One region of the Anoxybacillus sp. ST4 genome, then DNA from elsewhere that is predicted to be linked to it. Evidence: riboswitches for the same ligand, from Rfam matches in the RefSeq annotation. Region 1 holds a riboswitch; each other region holds the start of a gene.

Region 1 (6,490 bases):
CTAAAACGAGAGGTCATATATTTGTTAACGGGAAGCCCGTTCAAAATGATGACAAACGATGGTTTTCTTTCATGCCCGATCATCTGCAGTTTCCCCCGCTTTTAACTGGCTATGAAGTATTATCTCTATTCGGCCGATGGCAAGGAGCAACTGTCGAGCGTGTGAAACAATGTTTAGAGCTTGTTGGGTTAACGAATGACCAGCATAAACAAGTAAAGACGTATTCAAAAGGAATGCAACAGCGCCTTGCTTTTGCGCAAGCGCTTTTAGCTGATGCTCCACTCCTTATTTTAGATGAACCGACGAACGGCTTAGATCCGTACTGGGTATGGGAATTTAAACGATTGATTCAAGCCGAAAAAGAAAAGGGAAAAGCGATCATCTTTTCGACACATATGCTGTCAATTGTAGAAGAAATTGCAGATACTGTTGCCTTTATTCATCAAGGTCAGATGCTTATATATGAGTCTGTTTCTAAGCTTTGTCAACATGAAAAATCGTTGGAGTCTATATTTTTTGCGCAAATTTCACAACGTATGACATAATGAAAAGTAAGCAATCGTTGCTTGCTTTTTTTTCGTTTATTCGAAGGAGGGGCTTAGATGTTAACATTGTATGTCATTCGTCACGGGGAGACAGAGTGGAATGCACAACAACGAATGCAAGGATGGAAAGATTCTCCCTTAACGGAAACAGGGAAAAGACATGCGTCGCTTTTACATCACCGGTTGTGCGCGATTCCGTTTGTAGCGGCATATTGTAGTCCGAGTGATCGGACAAAAGAAACAGCACAAATTGTTTTAGGGCAACGTGATATCCCATTATATTTTGATGAGCGATTGCGCGAAATTCATTTAGGATGGTGGGAAGGAAAAACGATTGCAGAAATTGCTCAAACGGACGAGCGAAATCATTATCACTTTTATCATGAACCAAACGCATACCATCCGAGCGTCGGCGAAACGTTTCTAGATGTACAGCAACGCGCTGTTGCCGCTATTCATCATATTGCAGAAAACCATCGGGAAGGCCATATTCTCGTTGTTACGCACGGCATGGTCATTCGTACGCTTCTCGTCTATTGGAAACAGCAAACGATCGCCCAGCTATGGGAAAATAGCCGCGTATATGGAACGAGCGTTACAATTGTTTCGTTTGACGGAAAGGGTTGGAAGATTGAAAGTGAATCGGATATCTCACATCTTGAAGGCGAGACGATGCGCTCATGAAGAAATGGATGATTGTTGTTGTTACAATGTTCTTTATCGGTGGTTGCACGCAACAAAATAAAGGAACAACTTTTGTTGCGACAGTACAACATGTCGTTGACGGAGATACAGTAAAAATAAGAAAAGATGGCGAATTAGTAACAGTCCGTCTATTAAATATTGATACACCGGAAACGTATCGTGAAAAACAAGCATACGGTGAGGAGGCAAAACAATTTGCTAAAGACGTTCTTCTTCATCAACGAGTGATTGTTGAATTGAGCGAGAAGCCCTCTCCGTACGATCGTTACGGTCGACTGCTTGCGTACATATGGATAGATGAACAAACATTGTATCAAGAATTAATTGTAAAAGAAGGGCTTGCGCGTGTAGCTTATGTATTTGAACCTGATACGAAATATGTGGAGCGATTGTATCGTGCGCAAGAGCAAGCGAAAAAAGCGAAAAAACGAATATGGAGCGTTGATGGCTACGTAACGGAAAAAGGGTTTAATATGAGCGTGTGGTTGGATGAAGCTTCGTGAATATAAAGAGAGGGCTGGAGAGGTCAGCCCTTTTAGTGTGCTAACATAGCTTGCATATCCTCTTCGACATCGCCAATCAGTTTAAGACCGAACATTTCTTGCAATACGTGCAATACACCTTCAGAAACGAAATGGGGTGCTTTTGGTCCAATTCGAATATCTTGAATACCTAAACTAAACAATCCGAGCAAAATAGCAACCGCTTTTTGTTCGAACCATGAGAGGACGATGCTAACAGGCAATTCGTTCACTTCACATTCAAACGCCTCCGCAAGCGCCATCGCAATTTTCACTGTTGAAATCGAGTTGTTGCATTGTCCTAAGTCAATGTACCGTGGAATGTTTGTGCCAGGAACAACACCATAATCGACATCGTTAAAGCGAAACTTTCCGCAAGACGTTGTTAAGATAACAGTGTTGTCTGGCAAAGATGTCGCTAGGGAGCGATAATATTCACCACCTTTCCCAGGAGCGTCACAGCCTGCGATCACGAAAAAGCGCTGAATTTTTCCTTCTTTTACAGCTTGAATAATCTCCGGTGCGATTTGAATAACTGTTTCATGATGGAAGCCAGTAACTAACGTTTCGTCTGATTCGATATTCGCTTCTGGAAGTTGTAGCGCCTTCTCAATGAGTGGTGTAAAATCATCGTTTTCAATTTTTTGTACATGTTCTAATCCTGCTACATCATATGAAAACATGCGATCAGCGTATGAACCTTTAATCGGCATGACGCAGTTTGTTGTTGCTAAAATGGCACCAGGGAATTTTTCGAATAGGCGACGTTGGTCGTACCATGCTTTTCCGACGTTCCCTTTTAAATGTTTATATTTTTTTAATTGCGGATAACCGTGTGCTGGTAGCATTTCGGAATGCGTGTAAATGTTAATCCCTTTTCCTTCTGTTTGCTTCAATAATTGTTCAAGTGCAAATAAGTTATGTCCCGTAACGAGAATACATTTTCCTTCGATTTTATTTTGGGATACACGAACAGGTTGAGGAATGCCAAGTCTTTCTGTATGTGCCCGGTCGAGCAGTTCCATCACACGAATCGCAGCTTTTCCGACTTTCATTGCCATGTCTAAATGTTCTTGTACGTTAAAATTAGAGTTTGTTAACGTCATATATAACGCTTCATGTGTCGTTGTATCCACAAATGGATCAGTGTATCCGAGTTGGTGAGCATGTGTGCGATAGGCAGCAATTCCTTTCAGTGCAAATACGATTGTATCTTGTAAGCTTGCAATCGTTTCATCTTTTCCGCAGACGCCGACAACCGTGCATCCCCCTGTTGGTGTTTGTTCGCATTGATGACAAAACATGAAAACCCCTCCTTTTCTTATTAACACTTTAACAATAGGGAAAAATAACAACGGCGTAAGTGATATGTATCACACCTTTATGCAAAAATGTGAACGAAAATTGACAATGCTTTATATTGAATGACGAGGAAAAATGTATTAAAATAAAGAAAACTGAATGAACGAAACTACTAGGGGTGCCGGATGGCGATGGCTGAGAGGAAAACGCGCAATCAGTTTTCCAACCCTTTGAACCTGATCTGGTTTATACCAGCGGAGGGAAGTAGGCTATGTTTTGTAAATACAAACTAGTCGATTCTGTCCGACTAGTTTTTTATTTTTTAAAGGGGGAATGAGTGATGAAAGCTGGACAATGGCTAACGCTCGTCAGGGAACAATCGCCGCTCGTACATAATATGACGAATGTCGTGGTAACCAATTTTGTGGCCAATGGTTTACTTGCTGTTGGGGCGTCTCCTGTCATGGCGTATGCAAAAGAAGAAGTAAGTGATATGGTTCGTTTGGCTCGCGCTCTCGTATTAAACATCGGAACATTAAATGAAACAGACGTAGAAGCTATGATTATTGCTGGAAAGGCAGCGAATGAAGTAAACATTCCAGTCATTTTTGATCCTGTTGGAGCAGGTGCGACGGCATACCGTACAAAAACAGCGCAGCGTATATTACAAGAAGTGAACGTTTCCATTTTGCGCGGAAATGCGTCAGAAATCGCAAGCGTTGCCGGAGAACAAGTGCGTACAAAAGGAGTAGATGCAGGGGACGTTCAAGGCGATGTCGTGCATGTAGCGAAAAAAGCGGCGCGTACATTTCGTTGTACAGTTGTTGTAACTGGAAAAGATGATATTGTGACAGATGGGGAGCGTGTAACGATCGTTTCAAATGGTGATGCAATGTTGACGAAAGTGACAGGGACAGGCTGCTTGTTAAGCGCGGTGTTAGGCGCGTTTGCTAGTGTGGGAGAAAATGTAATCGAGTCATCTGTCGCAGCGCTCGCTTACTACGGGGTAGCAGCCGAAAAAGCAGCAAAACATGCAAAAGCGCCTGGGGCTTTTCAACTTGCCTTTTTAAATGCTTTATATGAGACGACGGCAGAAGAAGTCGATACATATGCGCGAATTCGAGGGGAATGAATGATGAAACATATGTTGTCGCTATATTTTATTATGGGGAGTGGCGATTGTACAAGAGATCCGCTCACTGTGCTTGATGAGGCGATTCAAGGTGGAATTACGATGTTTCAGTTTCGGGAAAAAGGAAAGAAGGCGCTGACAGGGCTTGAAAAATATCGTTTAGCTGAGAAATTGTTTGAACGATGCAAAGATCACAACATTCCGTTCATTGTAAATGATGATGTCGATTTAGCGCTTGCTTTACAAGCAGATGGTGTTCACGTTGGTCAAGATGATGAAGCGGCAGCGCGTGTTCGAGATCGAATAGGGGATAAATATTTAGGAGTGTCTGTTCACAACCTCGCTGAAGTGCAGCAAGCGCTTGCCGCTCACGCTGATTATGTTGGATTAGGTCCTATTTTTCCGACCGTTTCAAAAGATGATGCAAAGCAAGCGTGTGGTTTGGCAATGATTGAACATATTCGCACCTATGAAAAGCACGTTCCGCTCGTTGCTATCGGTGGAATTACAGAACAAACAGCACGGCAAGTCATTGAAGCGGGGGCAGACGGAATTGCTGTCATTTCTGCCATTTGTCGTGCGGAACATATTTGTGAACAAACAAAACGTTTATATGAGACAGTGATGCATGCGAAACGAAGAGGCGACGGGTAATGTCGTCTTTTTTTATGGTGACAACAATCGTATGTAAAACTCGCTTTGTTTTTTGCAGGATTTTATTTATATGCGTCGAAAAAGAACAGCGAACAAATGAGAGAGGGGATGGAGAGAATGGAACATATTATTTTGTCATATGAGGGCCGAGTGGCAACGATTGAATTGAATCGTCCTGATGCATTAAATGCTTTGCATGAGCAAATGTTGCTCGAATTGCTTGAGGCGTTAAAGGAAGTGGAAAACAGCGAAGCGGATATCGTCATCATTCGCGGTCGCGGTAAGGCGTTTAGTGCAGGTGGCGACATTAAAACGATGTTGCAATCAACGAATGAACATTCATTCATAACTGTAATGGACACAATCAAACAAATTGCTATTACATTGCATCAATTACCAAAACTAACGATCAGTTACGTGCATGGGGCCGCAGCCGGATTAGGATTTAGTTTAGCGCTCGCCTGTGACCATGTTATCGCAAATGAGCAAGCCCGTGTTGCCATGAATTTTATTGGAATTGGACTCATCCCAGATGGGGGTGGACATTTCTTTTTAAAACGGAAAATTGGGGATGTAAAATCTAAGCAAGTCATATGGGAAGGGAAAGTGATGGGTGCACAAGAAGCATACGAAATGGGGATCGTTGATGAAATCGGTAATGAGCAAACCGTTCAACAAAAAGTGAATGAATGGTTATCTAAACCGATTCGTGCCATGATTGCGACAAAACAGTTATATGCCCGTTTAAGCGAAGAACAATTGTTAAAGACGTTGCAAATGGAAACGGTGTATCAAGCACATATGCGCAAAACAAAAGATCACGAGGAAGGCATTCGAGCCTTTTTAGAAAAGCGCCGTCCTCATTTTAGCGGGAAATAAAAAATTTGCGAAACTTTCATTTTTGCACTAGCCTTTTTCAATGTATGATGTGTATAAATGAAATAGAGGAAAATTACGTTGAAAAGGGCGGCCAAAAATGAAAGTGGTTATTGTTGATGATTATATGCCGACATTAGAAATGATGGAGGCGATGCTTGAGCATATTGAACATATCTCCATTTATCCGTTCGAACATGCAGATGAAGCGTACGCATTTGTACTTTCACAACATGTAGATGTCATTTTAATGGATATTTGCATGCCGGGAACGAATGGTATTGAATGGTGTCGGCGGTTGAAACAACATGAGCAACTCCAACATGTTCCAGTGTTGATGGTCACGGGATGTGATGATGAACAAAAGCTAGAAGAAGCATTTAAATCGGGGGCGTTTGATTACATTCGTAAGCCGTTCACAATGATCGAACTTGTTGCTCGTGTGCAGTTAGCGTATCGTCAAAAAGAAACGATGGATCAACTGAAAAGAACGAATGAAGCATATATGGAAAGTTATCGTCATATGTGGACGATGCAAAAAAAGATGAATGAAGATTTGCGTGTAGCGCGTCTCGTTCAAGAAGGATTGCTTCCAGAACCAATGAATAATGAAGATGTTCATTTTATCGGTCATTATATTCCGTCATCCCAGTTGTCTGGCGATTTATATTTTTGGCAACAAGTTCGCCCGCATTTATATGCTTTTATCATTATTGATGTCATGGGACACGGTGTGGCTTCAGCCCTTGTTGCCA
Region 2 (6,490 bases), on a different contig from region 1:
ATGTCGATGGATTTCATCAACGAGCAGGTAGTACAAATGTCATTGAATTACATGGAACGTTGCGAACCGTTCATTGCTCGCGCTGCAAACAAACATATGATGCAAAACGGTATGTAGACGAACAGTTGAAGTGCACGTGCGGTGGTTTTTTGCGCCCTTCCGTTGTTTTATTTGGCGAACCATTGCCGCATGATGCGTTTGAACAAGCATGGACAGCAGCCGAACGAGCAGATTTGTGGATTGTACTCGGCTCTTCTTTACAAGTATCGCCAGCTAACGAACTTCCTGTCGCCGCTAAACGTGGAGGTGCAAAACTCGTGATCGTAAATATGGAACCGACTCCATTAGACGATTGGGCAGATTTACTCATACATGACCGTAAAATTGGGGAAATGCTGCAGGAAATTGACGAATTACTTTAAAAATAACTGTGTCCCAAAAGCGTGCTCTTTTGGGACACTTGAAATATTTCTTTTTCATACCTTATTTCCCAAAAACGATTCGTATATTGCTTGTGCCTCATGTTCGCCCACATCAACGACTTTTTTGCATATACCTGGCATGACCGTTGCGTGTACGGTACATAATCCGAGTCGTTGTTGCATACGAGATTGAGAGATTGTTAACGATTGAATACGATGCTTTAACCGCTTAGTTATGTAAATAACAATCGCAATCGGATGTAACCGTTTCTCGCTTCATTCATCATGTTCATCTTCCTTTACTAAAGAAGAAATGTGTAACGCAACTTCTCTGCTTCTTGTTCATCAAGAAATGGAATTTCATGTGCCATTGCTGCTGTATAAATATAAAGCGAAGCAAGTTTATACTTTCTTGCTAATGGACCTTGCTTTACATCAACATGTTGCACGCGGCGAAGCGGAATAAGCGTACGCTTACGAATCCACACCCCATGCTCAAGCCCGATTTCCTGATCGCGTATCATATACCACCAACGTTCCCATTTCCAGCGTGGAACGAAGAAAACGAATAACATGCCATCTACAATCGACAAACAGACAAACATCAAAACGACCCATGTTGAAACGAAAAAACTAACAATTACGTACAGAAAGGAAAAAATAATGAAACGAATAGCTTCATATATGCGCCATATAGACACAGCACGTTTCGATAGAACATTCCCCGTTTTCTTACACACCACTTTTTCACGCTTCTATCACTGCACTTCTAACATACGAACTCCATCCCGAAATCATCGGTTCGTACGTCCACTATGCCTCCATTTTAACAAGTTTTTCATTTATAACTTTACAACATTTTTATCATATGTTAGACTATTTTTAAAGTTCATAATTTCTCATCTACTAGGGGAGTCCAATAGCTTGGACTGAGAGAAGAACGCGTAAAAGTTCTTTGACCCTTTGAACCTGATCTGGGTGATGCCAGCGTAGGGAAGTAGATGGTGCGAGTGTCATTCGCTTGTACTATTTGCGGACAAAATCAGGTTCTTTTTATGGAACCTGATTTTTTTACGTGTTGGCATTGCTCCTATTAAAAAATGAAAAGGAGCGAATAAGAATGAACGATTTATTTTCCAACATGCTGTTTCCATCAAGTAAAAAGGTTTATGTGCAAGGAAGTCGAAAAGATATTTGTGTTCCGATGCGTGAAATTCAACTGTCGCCAACAAAAACAGAAACAACAATATTAGAAAATGGGGCGATTCGCGTTTATGATACAAGCGGACCATATACCGATCCACTCTTCAAACCAAATATTCATAAAGGATTGCCAAAATTAAGAGAAAAATGGATAACGGAGCGTGGCGATGTAGAAGAATATAGCCCTTCATTAGCGAGAACAAACATTCCTTTTTCACCTAGACGTTTTCGTGCGAAAAAAGGGAAAGTTGTGACCCAAATGCATTATGCGAAACGAGGAATCATTACACCTGAAATGGAGTTTGTTGCTATTCGCGAACAGATGGATCCAGAGTTTGTTCGACAGGAAGTGGCAGCAGGAAGAGCAATTATCCCAGCTAATATCAATCACCCTGAGAGTGAACCAATGATCATTGGAAGCAAGTTTCATGTAAAAATTAATGCGAATATTGGAAACTCTTCCGTTACATCCTCAATGGATGAAGAAGTTGAAAAAATGCTTTGGGCTATTCGTTGGGGTGCCGACACGGTCATGGACTTATCGACAGGAAAACATATACATGAGATACGAGAATACATTATTCGCAACTCCCCTGTACCGATTGGAACTGTACCTATTTACCAGGCGTTAGAAAAAGTGAACGGCATTGTCGAAAACTTATCATGGGACATTTACCGTGAAACATTAATTGAACAAGCCGAACAAGGCGTAGACTACTTTACTATTCATGCAGGTGTCTTACTTCGCTATATCCCACTAACAGTCAACCGAACAACCGGTATTGTCTCTCGGGGTGGCTCAATTATGGCACAATGGTGTTTAGCACACCATGAAGAAAACTTTTTATACACCCACTTCGAAGAAATTTGCGAAATTTTAAAAACTTACGATATTGCTATTTCACTTGGGGATGGATTACGTCCAGGCTCAATTGCAGACGCAAACGATGAAGCGCAATTCGCCGAGTTACAAACACTTGGGGAGTTGACAAAAATCGCTTGGGAACATGATGTCCAAGTGATGATCGAAGGTCCAGGGCATATTCCAATGCATAAAATTAAAGAAAATGTCGATAAACAAATTGAAATTTGTCACGGGGCACCTTTTTATACGCTAGGTCCTATCACTACCGACATTGCACCAGGTTACGACCATATCACCTCAGCTATCGGTGCAGCGCTTATCGGCTGGCACGGTACGGCCATGCTTTGCTATGTGACACCAAAAGAACATCTCGGCCTACCGAATAAAGAAGACGTCCGCCAAGGAGTCATCGCCTACAAAATTGCTGCCCACGCTGCTGACTTAGCAAAAGGACACCCTGGCGCACAAACGCGTGATGATGCATTATCAAAGGCGAGATTTGAGTTCCGTTGGCAAGATCAATTCAACTTGTCACTAGATCCTGAGCGCGCACGTGAATATCACGATGAAACGCTACCGGCCGAAGGAGCAAAGCTTGCTCATTTTTGTTCGATGTGCGGTCCAAAATTTTGTTCAATGAATATTTCTCATGAATTGCAAAAAACACTACAAAGCGAAGCAATGAAAGAAAAGGCAAAACAATTTGTTGAATATACAAACATCATGCAAGCTGAGAGATAGCGCTCAGCTTGCATTTTTATTACAAAAAACGTTATTTAAGTCATATTCGTTGACATTCCATTTACTGTAGCTTAAATTTAAGTCGTAACTTTAAGTAGAAAATATTGAAAGAGGTGACTCACTTGCTCACAGATTTCATCATTTTTCTGTTAGGATTGCTTCTAATCATTGGTGTATTCACAACGAAATTTTCTTCTTGGCTAGGCGTGCCGTCACTTGTATTTTACATACTCGTCGGAATGATTTTATCCAAATTTATATATTATGATAACGCTTTTCTCACCCAGATTGTTGGTATTTTTGCGTTAATCGTTATTTTGTTTGAAGGTGGGATGAACACAAAGTGGAATACATTAAAAAAAGTTTTAGCTCCCGCTGCCTCCCTTGCAACGTTTGGAGTGCTAATTACTGCCATTTGTGTAGGCATATTTGCCAAATACATTTTACACGTTTCATGGGCCGAGGGATTTTTATTAGGCGCTATCGTTTCCTCGACTGACGCTGCAGCAATATTTGCTACGTTAGGAAGCGTCTATGTAAATCGCCGTCTCTCAGCAACACTAGAAGCTGAGTCGGGGATGAACGATCCGATGGCCGTTATTTTAACCCTCTCCTTGATTACATTTATCCAACAGCCAGAACTATCTATTTTCCACACCTTTCTCAGCTTTATTTGGCAAATCGTTATCGGTATTCTTGTTGGGCTTGGAGTAGGAAAATTAACTGTGTGGTGTTTGAATAAAATAAATCTTGATTCCTCGGGATTATACCCCACTCTATCTTTATCGTTTGCGATACTCTCTTATAGTATAGCAGCCCTGCTAAAAGGTAGTGGGTTTCTTTCAGTATATGCTATGGCCGTTTTTGTCGGCAATGCACAACTCGTTTATCGCCATTCTATTTTTCGTTTTAACGAAGGGCTAGCATGGATGATGCAAATATTTATGTTCATTTTACTCGGACTACTCGTTTTTCCAAATGAACTAGTAAAAGTAGCATGGGAAGGCGTCGCCCTAGCTATCCTACTTATTGTTGTGGCAAGGCCGATTAGCGTCATGATAAGTACAATAAACATGAATTTCTCTATTAAGGAAAAGCTATTCCTTTCTTGGGCTGGGTTAAAAGGTGCTGTTCCGATCGTCTTGGCAACTTACCCACTTATCTCGAACATTGAAAATAGTCAGCTCATTTTTAATATTGTTTTCTTTATCGTGCTCATTTCCGCCCTTATTCAAGGATCAACAACTTCTTTTTTAGCCAAGCATTTAGGACTGCTACTCGGAGAAAAGAGGGAAGTGGCTCACTCCCTCGAACTGACGTCAACGACGAAAGCAAATAAGGAAATTGTTGAAGTCCATATTAGTAATAAGCAGTCACATTTACTAAAAATGACGATTAGTCAACTTCCATTGCCAAAGGATTGCTTAATTACGGCTATTATTCGTAATGAGAAAATTATTACCCCGAAAGGAAACGTGAGATTACACGAAAATGATGTTGTTTATATATTAATCGAAAAAGGAAGAAGATCAGAGATTTATAAAATATTTTCAATTACCGAAGATATGTCATTCTAATAAAGACAGGGGGCTGTCCCCCTACCCTCTCCCATTTATAGAAACTCTGATTATAAAAGTGGCTCACTTTTGAAGTGATCATTCCGGCTCAGTTTATTATTTACAAAAACAGAACTTTCATAGATGGCACGGATTTGAATGCTCATGAATTAATGGAGCCATGTCATTTCTATATAAGGAAAAGAGTACAGTAAAACCCCCAGAACATACAGCATCACTCTGAAAAACCTTTTTTCTGTATAATTAAATAACACATTTTTCAGGGGTAAACATCCCCAAATTAACAAAAGGGAAAGTGGCAACTTTATCAAAATTGGAAAACTTAAAATGATTGGCACTAACATGAAAATAAGGTGGCATATATATTTTCTTTTCACATACTGTCTCAAGTTTATGTGAAAAACTAGGCTTTTTTTCATTGTTTCTAACTCATATTTGTTCAATTTCGTCAACATATGATCTGTAAAAACAATGACTAAAAACATGTGACCCGCTTGATAATAAAAATGGTCTAGCCAAATTCCTGAGATGCTAAATAGCAACAACGTTGTTATGTAAACAAAAAAATCTTTCTGATAATACCTCACTTTTAAAGCTTCCCTCATGAGGTGAAATGGATAGTCTTGATCATAATACTTCAGCAATAACTTTGTATTTGATGACACTTTTTTTGCTGTGAGTAACTGTTGAATCTCCAATATTTTACTTATGTCTTTATTTAACAGTCCCTCTCCCATTTTAGACATAATTTGATAGTAGCGATGCAATAATGAGTAATCTAACGATTTTAACGAAAACAAATGTATGATCATCGCTATAAACATCAAAGCTGCAATTGTTATCGCCTTTACATAAATCGCTATGAAACCTACCACAACTGTACCCACCATGAGCAACTGAACATACAATATTTCATATTGATAACGAACAAAGCATAGGTAATTAAAAAGAATATTAACTAATAGAGCTATAATCAACGATGTGCTGACCTGCTGCATGAATAGCATATAGACGATCAAAAAAACGATGCTTGGGAAACTCATTTTCATGAGCAAATATTGCTTAAATTTTTTAAAATTAAAAAGCCGATACTGAAAAATTTGGAACGGAACATTTATGATCGGGTTATTTTGAAACAACTTTACTACCCCATAAACAAAAATCAAATAAGGAGCATAGTTATTAATGATACTCTCATAAACACGACTCAAATCGATTGCTACGGGAACAAGAAAAGACACAGCAACAATCATCCCAACGACATAGAAAGGATATTGTTTGACGATCCGCATCCCTTTTCTCATTTGATTAAGTATAAAATAATATACAATATGACTATTCATAACTATCACCAATGATTTGAGTAATTGTTGACCGTCCAATTTCATTAGGAAGATAACGAATAACGTTCTTATCTCTAATGATTAAATATTCATCACAAATGTCTTCTAAACTATCCAAATCATGGCTAGAAACAACAATAATTCTGTTCGGACTTTTTTGAGATATTAATAATTTTTCCAATGTATTCACTTGGATTGGATCAAGGGTAATAAAAGGTTCATCCAGTAACAGCAACTTACTCCCTCTTAAATACCCAAAAGCTATACTAAACCTTTGAAGCGTCCCCCGCGAAAGCGCATGAGGAAAATAATCAATGTGGTCTCCCAACTTAAACAAGT
Region 3 (6,490 bases), on a different contig from region 1:
GAGCGCTTTCGGCACCGCATGAGCAGATTTTGCAAACGCCGGCGGGTCAATGATGACAACGTCCCATTTTTTTCCCTCTTGCACGCATTCGCGTAAATAATCAAACGCGTTTGCGACGACAAACTGTACATTTGTAAATCCGTTTAGCGCGGCGTTTCGTTTTGCTGTTTCAATGGCATGTTCTGAAATATCGACAGCAGTAACATGTTTTGCTCCATATAAGCAAGCATTTAACATAAATGAGCCTGTATGTGTAAAGCAATCGAGCACGGTCGATTCGCTTGTAATAAGCGGTTGAATCGCGGCACGATTTTGGCGTTGATCGAAGAAAAATCCTGTTTTTTGTCCATTTTCAATATCGACAATATATTTGACGCCATTTTCCTCAATTTGTACGTTTGTGTCGCACGTGCCGTACCAAAATCCTTTTTCTTGTTTTAGTCCTTCTAATTCACGCACGTGTACGTCGTTGCGCAAATAAATAGCTTTCGGTTGAAAAACGTCAAGAAGGGCTTGTAAAATCCATTCTTTTCGTTTTTCCATGCCGAGCGATAAAATTTGTACGACAAGCACATCCTCGTACTTATCAACGATTAATCCAGGCAAAAAATCTGCTTCACCATAAATGGCGCGGCATGAACGGACGCCAGGAATCATGCGTTCGCGATACGCCCATGCTTGTCGAATACGGTTCATAAAAAATTGTGCATTTAATTCATCATTTGGGTTTTGCGTCAACACGCGCACGATCATTTGTGATTTCGGATTGATATATCCTTTCGCTAAAAAATGACGTTGATGGTTATATACGTTGACGAAATCACCCGGCTCAGAATCTCCTTCAATATAATCGACTTCACTTTGAAACACCCATGGATGTCCAAGTTCGAGCCGCTTTTTTCGCTTTCGTTTTAAAAAAACATTTGCCATGTTTCCCACTCCTGACTATATATTCGCTACTTTAGCATACAGGAAGAAAACGATGTGCGCAAATGATGGATAAAAAATATTTGACAATTGAGTGAAATATGCTAATATTAGTGACAAAGTCAATAACGCAAATGCATTCCACTAGGGGGGCCTTTAGATAGGCTGAGATCAAAGTGTGCCTTTGAGACCCTTAGAACCTGATCTGGATCATACCAGCGTAGGGAAGTGGAAACGGTGCGAAGTGTGTCTTTATATCAAATTCCATCGTTTATTAACCACTTTCTTTGCGCAAAGAAAGTGGTTTTTTATTTTTCATAAGGGGGAGAGGACATGTTGTTTTCAGAGCAATTGCGCAAAGCTGTCGATCCGATTTGGGAGGCGAGCTTTCATCATCCGTTTGTGAAGGAGTTAGGGGAAGGGACGCTCGATTTACGTTGTTTTCGTTATTATGTATTACAAGATTCATATTATTTGACACACTTTGCGAAAGTGCAAGCGCTTGGCGGGGCGATGGCCGACGATTTACAAACGACAGCGAGCATGGCCAATCATGCGCAAAACACATATGAAGCTGAACTTCGTTTGCATGAGACGTTTATGAAAGAGCTTCATATTACCGAGGAAGAAAAGGCGTCGTTTGTTCCGTCACCAACCGCTTATGCTTACACGTCGCACATGTACCGAGCAGCATTTGCGGGACACTTTGGCGATGTATTGGCAGCCATTTTGCCGTGCTATTGGTTGTATTACGAAATCGGGGAGAGATTGAAGCATTGCAAACCGAAGCAGCCGATTTATGCGAAATGGATTGAAGCGTACGGCTCCGACTGGTTTAAACAGCTTGTCGAGCAACAAATTGCACGGTTAAACGACATCGCAAAAACAGCGAGCGAGAAAGAACGTGAGCGAATGAAGCAACACTTTTGGATCAGCAGTCAATACGAGTATTTATTTTGGGAGATGGCGTACAAATTAGAATATTGGCCAATTGGAAAGGAGAATGTTCATGCAAACGAAAGGGCTTAAATTAACAGATGTATTAACGACCGTTGTTATAGCAATTGTATTTGGTATTGTGTATAAAGTGTGGGGGCCGCTTTACTATGCGGTAAAGCCGCTCGGGCTTCATATCGATCAGCTCATTTATGGCATGTGGTTTATCGCCGCTACAGTCGCATATTTACTCATTCGTAAGCCGGGTGTGGCATTGCTTGCTGAAGTTGCCGCTGCGTCCGGGGAGTTTTTAGTTGGTTCTGAATGGGGATTAGAAGTGTTGTTTTACGGCTTTGTACAAGGATTGTTCGCTGAGCTTGTGTTTGCTGCTTTCCGTTATAAACGTTTTGATGTCGCAGTTGTATCGCTTGCAGCAATTGGTTCGACGATCGCTTCGCTCGTGCTTGATTTTTACAAAGGTTACATCGATCAATTAGCGTGGTGGAATTTAACGTTATTCATCGGCGCACGCTTTGTTGGGGCGATTGTGATTTCTGGATTGTTTGCTTATTCCCTTGTGAAAGCACTTGAAAAAACAGGTGTGACACAATTGTTGCGCCCGACGTCAAAAGAAGATTACGATTCGTTAGATCAATAGAAGGTGACATCATTGACAAAAGCCGTTCATATTGAGCAACTTCGATTGAAGTTTCCTGGAGCAAAAAAGCGATTATTTACAGATTTATCGCTTTCGATTGAAAAAGGAGAGAAAGTGTTGTTTTTAGGTCCGTCTGGGTGTGGAAAATCGACGCTACTACAAGTAATGGCAGGGATTATCCCACGCTCTGTCGATGTGCCGATGAAAGCGAAAGAGCTTCATGTTCCAAAGCGTGCAGGCTATGTGTTTCAAGATCCAGATTCTCAGTTTTGCATGCCATACGTCGACGAAGAAATAGCGTTTGTGCTTGAAAATCTCGGTGTACCTCGCGCCCACATGGATGAAAAAATCGCTCACGTTCTTCAACTTGTTCGCCTTCGTCTGTCGGACGTTCACGTACCGATTCAAACGCTATCGGGGGGGATGAAACAGCGGTTGGCGCTTGCGTCGGTTTTGGCGCTTGAGCCTGATGTGCTATTTTTAGATGAACCGACAGCGTTTCTTGATGAAGGAGGAACGAAAGCGGTATGGGAAACGTTAAAAGAAGTGGCGGAAGATCGAACTGTTGTTATCGTCGAGCATAAAATTGATCACATTCTTGACTTTGTTGAGCGCATCGTTTTATTTAACGAACATGGCGATATTATCGCTGATGGTCCGACGCACGCCGTGTTTTCAACGTATCGCTCGTTTATCGACGAACAAGGCATTTGGTACCCGGGTGTGTGGGAGGCGTATGAAAAGCCAAAAACCGCGCAACAACCGTATGAAGAGGGAGACGTTCTTTTACATGTGCCATCGCTCCGTGGCTTTCGGCAAAAAGAAGAGAAAATCGCAGTCAACCATTTGACGATTTATGCAGGAGAATGGATTGTAGTTACAGGGGAAAACGGGGCAGGAAAAAGCACGTTGCTGCAAAGCTTGATGAAATTAATTCGAACAGAAGGCGATTTGTATTGGCAAGGCCATCAGATCATAGATGATGAGTCGTTATACGACAACATGGCTTTTGTATTTCAAAATCCAGAATTTCAATTTGTCACACATCGCGTCGATGATGAGTTGGCATACGGCTTGCGGCTCGAGAACTGCAAGGAAAACGAGATTGCAGAAAAAGTAGAGCAGTTGCTTGCTCGCTTTCATTTAGCTGACCAGAGACATTTACATCCGTATCAATTGTCGATGGGGCAAAAAAGGCGGCTAAGCGTTGCGGCATCGGTGGCAGATCGCCATCGCTTATTGTTGCTTGATGAACCGACGTTCGGGCAAGATGCAAAAAATACGTTTGCGCTGCTTGAATGGCTCGAAGCGTATCGGCAACAAGGAAAAGCGATCGTGATGGTAACACACGATGAGCGCATCGTGTCACAATTCGCCACGAGACGATGGGTCATTGAAAACGGAAAGCTTGTCGCTGATGAAAAGGTTGCGCCGCGGATCGTTGTGCGAGGTGGAATATGATGAGATGGAGTATGGAACATAAAGAAACGTGGTTGCATCAAACGAATCCGACAGCGAAACTGCTCTTATTTTTGCCGATGTTTGTCGTCATCGTTTTTGTTCATAACCCGAACGTGCTTATGAACTGGGCGGTTGGGTTTACGGTGCTGTTTATATTGTTTAGCGGCTATCGAATGAAACATATTTTTTTATTTCTTCTCCCGTTCCTTTTTATTTTCGTGTCTACATCGTCGTCGATGATTTTGTTTGGAAAGGGAGAAACGACGTGGTTTCGCTGGGGGCTCATTCACATTACAGAAGAAAGTTTTTATCGCGGTGTACATCTCGGGTTTCGCGCCCTTTTATTTGCGATTTTCGGGTTGATGTTTGCGCTCACGACGAAGCCGGTGCTTTTATTTTATTCGCTTATGCAACAAGTAAAGTTGAAGCCAAAATACGCATATAGCTTTTTAGCGGCTATTCGCTTACTGCCGATCATGATCGAAGAATTTCAAACGGTACATCAGGCGTTGAAAGTACGACGAGCCGCCAAAGCGAACGGATTTCGCAGCAAACTTGAACTTGTGAAGCGATATGCTATCCCGCTTTTATCGCAAAGCATTCGGCGCGCTCAGCGCATCGCAGTTGCTATGGAGACGAAAGGATTCACAAATGGTCGAAAGCGGACGTTTTATTATGAAGTAAAGCTCGGAAAATATGATGTTTATTTATTTGTTGTCATATGTATGATTGTTGCTGTTGGGTATTATATGGCGGATGTGTTCCCATACGTTGCGGTGAAGGATGTGCGGTAATATGGGAGAACTTCATCTCATTTCAACTGGAAAGCAGTCAATAGATGCGCTCGTTCACATTTCATCGCTCGTTCACACCTATGCTCATTTCATTCATATTCGTGAAAAGCATCGTCCGGCAAAAGAGATTGGGATCATTGTAGAAAAACTGCTTCAAGCAGGTGTGCCCGCGGAAAAAATCGTCATCAACGATCGCGTAGACGTTGCGGTCGTCTACGGCGTGGGTGGGGTTCAGCTTGCACATCATAGCTTAGCGCCAAAACGAGTAAAGGAACGTTTTCCTTTTTTGCGTGTCGGTCGTTCCGTTCATACGTTTGAAGAAGCGAAACAAGCGGAAGAGGAAGGGGCAGACTATGTGGTTTTTGGACATATTTACGAAACGAGCTGTAAAGAAGGAGTGAAACCGCGAGGGGTTACAGCGTTGCAACAATTGACGTGTCGCGTACACATTCCTGTAATTGCGATCGGCGGCATTCAACCGGCGCACGTTCGCGATGTGTTTATGGCAGGGGCAAAAGGGATCGCGGTGATGTCCACTATATTTTATGGCGATGACCCGTTGGAAATGGTGCGATTATATCGAAAACAAATGGGGGAGAGCACATGGACGTTTTAATTATCGGGGGAGGTATTATTGGTAGTAGCGTTGCTTTTGAGCTAGCAAAACGGGGGGCAGCTGTCACAGTTGTTGAGCGCGGTGAGCTAGCGCAAGAAGCATCATCGGCAGCGGCAGGGATGCTCGGTGCTCATTCGGAGTTTTCAACCGATCATCCTCTTATTCCGCTTGCTCTTGCTAGCCAATCGTTATTTCCGAGCATCATCGCCGAATTGGCTGAATTAACGAACATCACTATCGGTTGGAACGACGTAGGGATGCTAAAAATCGCTACAACAAATGAAGAGTATAAAAAATTAACGGAACATTATGAATTTTGGAGGCGTATACAACCGCAACATGTTCGTTGGTTGACAGCGGAAGAAGTTGCTCAAATGGAGCCGCATGTACAAACTGACTATGGCGCGATGTATACGATCGATCAGCAAGTTGATGCACGACAGCTTTCATTGGCGTTTGCTCATGCCGCTATAGCTAAAGGAGCGCGATTTTTGCCGTATACAGAAGCATATGATTTTATTTTCGATGATGAGCGCATAGTCGGAGTAAAAACGACGCGCGGGACGATATATGCAAAACAAATCGTCATCGCGTGCGGGGCATGGACACCTGTTTTCGCCGAAAAGCTCCAATTATCGTTACATATGTATCCCGTTAAAGGAGAGTGTATCGCTGTCACGACAGAAAAACGTCTTTTACGAGCGACTGTATTTGCAAAAAACGGTTGTTACATTGTGCCGAAAGCAAACAATCGCTTGGTGATCGGGGCTAGTGCGCTTGTTCATTCGTTTCATAAAACAGTGCAAGCGTGTAGCGTGCATGAATTGTTAGCGCGTGCGATGCGAATCGTTCCTGAACTTGCTTTCGCTACGTTTGAGGGAGCTTGGGCAGGCATTCGTCCTCAAACGAAAGACGGTATGCCATATATCGGAGAGCATCCACAATATGCAAACATATTCGTTGTGACGGGGCATTATCGAAATGGCATTTTACTAAGCGCCATCACCGGTCGATGCGTCAGCGATATAGTAGAAGGAAAAGAAATTCCATTTGATATGACTCCATTTTCGCTTACAAGAAAGGGGGGAAAGCATGCGT

What was found. Region 1 has a riboswitch for thiamine pyrophosphate ahead of thiM (hydroxyethylthiazole kinase). Riboswitches for the same ligand answer to the same signal wherever they lie in the genome.
Region 2: another riboswitch for thiamine pyrophosphate. It lies ahead of thiC (phosphomethylpyrimidine synthase ThiC); the one in region 1 lies ahead of thiM (hydroxyethylthiazole kinase).
Region 3: another riboswitch for thiamine pyrophosphate. It lies ahead of tenA (thiaminase II); the one in region 1 lies ahead of thiM (hydroxyethylthiazole kinase).

What each region holds. Positions count from the first base shown of each region.
Region 1 covers NZ_JAHZOE010000015.1:36,204-42,693, forward strand. Annotated here, with positions in the region: gene K1I44_RS10260 (ABC transporter ATP-binding protein) at 1-545, shown strand, start outside; gene K1I44_RS10265 (histidine phosphatase family protein) at 603-1,229, shown strand; gene K1I44_RS10270 (thermonuclease family protein) at 1,226-1,753, shown strand; gene hcp (hydroxylamine reductase) at 1,786-3,075, opposite strand; TPP riboswitch at 3,238-3,353, shown strand; gene thiM (hydroxyethylthiazole kinase) at 3,414-4,205, shown strand; gene thiE (thiamine phosphate synthase) at 4,206-4,859, shown strand; gene K1I44_RS10290 (enoyl-CoA hydratase) at 4,977-5,738, shown strand; gene K1I44_RS10295 (fused response regulator/phosphatase) at 5,836-6,490, shown strand, end outside.
Region 2 covers NZ_JAHZOE010000019.1:38,254-44,743, forward strand. Annotated here, with positions in the region: gene K1I44_RS11410 (NAD-dependent deacylase) at 1-422, shown strand, start outside; gene K1I44_RS11415 (PH domain-containing protein) at 477-677, opposite strand; gene K1I44_RS11420 (PH domain-containing protein) at 725-1,027, opposite strand; TPP riboswitch at 1,321-1,435, shown strand; gene thiC (phosphomethylpyrimidine synthase ThiC) at 1,543-3,231, shown strand; gene K1I44_RS11430 (potassium/proton antiporter) at 3,345-4,808, shown strand; gene K1I44_RS11435 (hypothetical protein) at 4,958-6,100, opposite strand; gene K1I44_RS11440 (ATP-binding cassette domain-containing protein) at 6,144-6,490, opposite strand, start outside.
Region 3 covers NZ_JAHZOE010000008.1:27,954-34,443, forward strand. Annotated here, with positions in the region: gene K1I44_RS07315 (class I SAM-dependent rRNA methyltransferase) at 1-930, opposite strand, end outside; TPP riboswitch at 1,064-1,171, shown strand; gene tenA (thiaminase II) at 1,261-1,956, shown strand; gene K1I44_RS07325 (ECF transporter S component) at 1,931-2,521, shown strand; gene K1I44_RS07330 (ABC transporter ATP-binding protein) at 2,534-3,982, shown strand; gene K1I44_RS07335 (energy-coupling factor transporter transmembrane component T family protein) at 3,982-4,776, shown strand; gene tenI (thiazole tautomerase TenI) at 4,778-5,392, shown strand; gene thiO (glycine oxidase ThiO) at 5,380-6,490, shown strand, end outside; gene thiS (sulfur carrier protein ThiS) at 6,485-6,490, shown strand, end outside.